Regions from separate parts of the Ralstonia condita genome, predicted to be linked through region 2. Evidence: riboswitches for the same ligand, from Rfam matches in the RefSeq annotation. Region 2 holds a riboswitch; the other holds the start of a gene.
The links. A riboswitch is a leader RNA that binds a small molecule or an ion and turns the genes downstream of it on or off. The one in region 2 is predicted to bind glycine.
Positions count from the first base shown of each region.

Region 1: another riboswitch for glycine. It lies ahead of R2N03_RS04780 (D-amino acid dehydrogenase); the one in region 2 lies ahead of gcvT (glycine cleavage system aminomethyltransferase GcvT).

Region 1 covers NZ_CATYWO010000001.1:1,006,491-1,008,883, reverse strand. Annotated here, with positions in the region: gene R2N03_RS04785 (M20 aminoacylase family protein) at 1-689, shown strand, start outside; glycine riboswitch at 762-857, shown strand; gene R2N03_RS04780 (D-amino acid dehydrogenase) at 1,030-2,283, shown strand.
Region 2 covers NZ_CATYWO010000003.1:380,693-383,085, forward strand. Annotated here, with positions in the region: gene gcvT (glycine cleavage system aminomethyltransferase GcvT) at 1-1,110, opposite strand, end outside; glycine riboswitch at 1,240-1,367, opposite strand; glycine riboswitch at 1,380-1,477, opposite strand; gene R2N03_RS13485 (hypothetical protein) at 1,884-2,210, opposite strand.

The DNA.
Region 1 (2,393 bases), on a different contig from region 2:
ACGCACCGGGGCTGCCGTTGGGTGCGGCCGTCGTGCAGGAAGGCCCGCTGGGCGGCTCCTCGGACCGCGTCACCGTGACGTTTCGCGGCCGCGGCGGCCATGGCGCCATCCCCAATCTGGCCAACGATCCGACGCTGGCCATGGCGGCCACCGTGCTGGCGCTGCAGGGCATCGTTTCGCGCAACGTGGCGCCCGTGGACGCCGCCGTCATCAGCGTTGGCGAAATGCACGCCGGGACGACGCACAACATCATTCCCGAGACGGCCATGCTCAAGCTGAGCGTGCGCGCCACCAAGCCGGACGTGCGCGATCTGCTGGAGCGCCGCATCCGCGAGGTGATCACGCACCAGGCTGCCTCGTATGGGGTGGCGGCGGACATTGAGTATGAGCGCCTCGTACCGGCCATCCAGAACAGTGCGCGCGAGGCCGGTATCGCCCGCGAGGCCGTGGCGTCGGTGGTGGGCGGTGAGCGTGTCCTGCGCATGCCGCCGTCAGCGCAAATGGGCAGCGAAGACTTTGCCTGGATGCTGGAGCGCATGCCCGGCTGCTACTTCGCCCTGGGCAACGGCATGGCGGGGCAGGCATGGGTCGGTTGCTCGCTGCACAACGACGGCTACGACTTCAATGACAAGCTGATCCCGATCGGCGCGGCATGCTGGGTCACGCTGACCGAGCAATACCTGCGCTGACCCTTCGGGATTGCCCTCTGGTCATTTCACGCATTGTGTTGCATAGTGACGGCCAGACATTGCAAGGTTTTACCCGCGATACCGGGAGAGACTGCCCACCGCCAGGCGGGCAGCGCCGAAGGAGCAACCGCCCCGGAAACTCTCAGGCAAACGGACCGGTATCCGTCATCACACTCTGAAGAACCCCGGCCTCATCGTCAGCCGGCGGTACCGAAGGAGCAAGCCACGGCCCGCGATTGCGGGCCGCTGCGAATCTCTCAGGTCAAGGACAGAGGGGGCGCCCGCTGCGCATCGTGCGTCACGGGCTTCCCATCCTGACGTCCGCAAGAGACCTGAAACAATGAAGACAATCGCCGTAGTTGGCGGTGGAATCACGGGAGTGACCACCGCATATGCCCTTGCGCGCCGCGGATTCGCCGTGACGCTGTTCGAGCGCCATCGCTATCCCGCCATGGAGACCTCGTTCGCCAACGGTGGCCAGCTTTCCGCCTCGAACGCCGAGGTCTGGACGCACTGGTCCACGCTGCTCAAAGGCATGAAGTGGATGCTGCGCAGCGATGCCCCGTTGCTGCTCAACCCGCGCCCCACCTGGCACAAGCTGAGCTGGTTTGCGGAGTTCATTGCGGCCATCCCGCGCTACCGCGCCAACACCATCGAGACCGCGCGCCTGGCCATCGCCGCGCGCGAGCATCTCTTTGGCTGGGCAGAAGCAGAGGGCATCGACTTCGACCTTCGCAAGCAGGGCATCCTGCACATCTATCGACACAAGGCCGGCTTTGAGCATGCCGGACGCGTATCGGCCCTGCTGGCTGCCGGCGGATTGCCGCGCCGCGCCGTCACACCCGAAGAGATGCGCGCCATCGAACCGACCCTGGCCGGACGCTACTACGGCGGCTACTTCACCGAAAGCGACTCCACCGGTGACATTCACAAGTTCACCACGGGTCTGGCCGCTGCGGCAGCCCGGCTCGGCGTGGACATCCGCTGCGGCCAGGACGTCGACACCGTGACGACCGACGGGCGCCGTGCCGCCGTGGTTGCAAACAACGCCACACATGGTTTCGACGGCGTCGTCGTGTGCGCTGGCGTGGCCAGCCGGGAACTGGCCGCCCAACTGGGCGACCGGGTCAATGTGTACCCCGTCAAGGGCTACTCCATCACCGTCAACCTGACCGACGAAGAGAGCCGCGCCAGTGCGCCCACTGTCAGTCTGCTCGACGACGAGACCAAGCTCGTCACCAGCCGGCTCGGTGCGGACCGCTTCCGGGTGGCCGGCACGGCGGAGTTCAACGGCATCAACCGCGACATCCGCGCCGATCGGATCCGCCCGCTGGTTGACTGGGTGCGCGAATGCTTCCCGGGAGTCAGCACGCGTAGTGTGGTGCCTTGGGCGGGCCTGCGCCCCATGATGCCCAACATGATGCCGCGTGTCGGACGCGGCCGCGCAGCCAATGTCTTCTACAACACGGGGCACGGGCACTTGGGGTGGACCCTCTCGGCGGCCACCGCTGAGATGATCGGCGACGTGGTCCGGCAGGCAGTGGAGCCGACCGTATCGGTGCAGGCAGGCGCGCCACGGGTGCGCGCCGTCTGATGTGACAATGCGGTGCGAGAAAACCTGGCCCGGTTGCCTCGCCCGCGCCCTTCCGCAAAACCGCGTCACGCGCGCGCCCGGGACTCCGGCGTGCGCGCCTGCGCGGGGCA
Region 2 (2,393 bases):
GCCATTGCGCACGAACGGCAGTTTAACCACAGTCGCGGTCAACTTGCGGTCGCGAATTTCGACCTGCACGTCGGTGCCGATGGACACGTCCTTGGGCAGGCGCGCCAGTGCAATGGAGAGCGACAGGCTCGGGCTGAACGTGCCGCTGGTGATCTCGCCGTCACCGGCAGCGGTGATGACCTTCTGGTGGGCGCGCAGCACGCCGCCCTTGTCGCGCAGGATCAGGCCGACGAACTGTTCGCGCTGGCCGCCGGCTTGCAGCGCGGCCTTGCCGGTGAAGTCGCGTTCGCTTTGCAGGTCGACCGTCCAGGCGAGGCCGGCGTCGAGCGGCGACACGTGCTCGTCCATGTCCTGGCCGTAGAGGTTCATGCCGGCTTCCAGGCGCAGCGTGTCGCGCGCGCCCAGGCCTGCCGGGCGCACGCCGGCTTGCAGGAGGCGCTCCCACACGCCCGCAATCTGCGCGGCCGGCACGACCAGTTCGAAACCGTCTTCACCGGTGTAGCCGGTGCGGGCCACCATGATTTCGCCCACGTTTTCCACGGTGACGAAGCCGGCGTTGAACGGCTTGAGCGCCTCGCCCACGGCCTGCGTGCCGGGCAGCGCGGCGTAGGTCTTGGCACGCGCGTTCGGGCCCTGCACGGCCAGGATGCCCAGCGGCTCGGCGCCAGCGTTGTTGTCGGAGCGGCGCGGCGTGATGGTCACGTCGGTGCCGGCGGCCGCGTTCTGCGCGACGATCCATTCCAGGTCCGTCGGAGCGGTGCCGGCGTTGACCACCAGGCGGAACCAGTCTTCCCGGAAGAAGTAGACGATCAGGTCGTCGATCACGCCGCCCTTGGGGTTGAGCATGCAGCTGTAGAGCGCCTTGCCCGGCGTCTGCAGCTTGTCGACGTTGTTGGCGAGCAGCCCACGCAGGAAGTCGCGCACGCGCGCGCCGGTGAGGTCGACCACGCACATGTGCGAGACGTCGAAGATGCCGGCATCTTGGCGCACGGCGTGGTGCTCTTCGATTTGGGAGCCGTAGTTGACGGGCATGTCCCAGCCGCCAAAGTCGACCATGCGGGCGCCCAGCGAGCGGTGGATGGCATTGAGCGGCGTGTGTTGGAGCGTCATGGAATCTCTCGGCTGAGCGCGCCGCCGCGGCTTGGGCGCGGCGCATGGATCGGGAACCAGAAAAGCAAAAAGGCCACCCGCGCAGCCTGATCCCTCATGGTGACGCCATGAAGATCAACAAGCTGCGCAGATGGCCCCTCTGTCCTTGGTACCTGAGAGATTGCGAAGCGGGGCGCATAGCGGTGCGCGCCGTTCGTGAGCCCCTTCGGTGGGCGCCCGCAGTGGTCGTGCGGCGCCAGCTCTCCAGAGTGCGGTCGGACGCATGTCCGCCGATCCGCCCGGTCCTGGATGCCTGAGAGTTTTCGGGTGCTACCCCTTCGGCGGCGCCTTGCCGTATACGGCGGGCACGCTCTCCCGGATGGATGGCGCGAATGTACGGAAGGGGGATGGGATTGTCAATTGGGGGGGGATTCGACGGTTTTTGAGAGGAGGGCCGGTTTTATGCTTTGGGTCCATCCCCCCTTTCGTTCCCTGCCGGGACCGACTCACTTTTCTTTGTCTTGCCAAAGAAAAGTAAGCAAAAGAAAGGCGCGCCCGAGATGGCGAAAGCCTCCTTGAATTTTCGTAAGCGGGCGGAAAAAAGGCGGGGAACTGTCTGAGCGCAGCGAGTTTTCCCCGCCTCCGCCCGGTTACGAAAATTCAAGGCGCCATCAAGGGCAGGTACGTCAAAGGCCAAATGCCAAAGACAACGGCCACACCCTCGGGGCGCTGGCGGGATCGCCAAGCTCCAAGGGTGTGGCCGGAGTGCGGGTGTTGGCGGGTGGTGCTCTGGCTTACTTGCCGATCTGGCGGCTGACCTGGTTTTCCTGCTGGTTCAGCGTCCGCTGCTCCTGCTTGGTGATGCCGCCGCCATTCTGAGCCGCCATGTCGCGCTCTTCCTGGCGAATCTGGTGGTCTTCCCGGTGCAGCTGGCGCGCCTGGCCCTTGGTGATCTCGCCTTCCTTCACTTCGTTGTGGATGCGCCTGTTCTGGTTGGCAAGGCGGTGGTTGACCTCGGCGCGGCGCGGGTGGTCCTTTTGCCACTGCGTTTGGGCGAAGGCGCCGGTGGTGGCAGACAGGGCGACGGCGCTGATGGCGAGGGCTTTGACGATGCGATTCATGGTGCTTCCTCCGGTGGGCGGCCGACCGATTCAGCCGCTGTCCCATCCATAACGGCGTGTCGCAGCGCTTCGCTTACGGGCTTCGTGTAACGAGGCGTAAGCGGTGTAACCCGGCTGGGCAAAAAGGGGGGGTATGTGCCCTGCAGATCGCCCAATCGGTTCATATCGCGCGTGCTACCATCA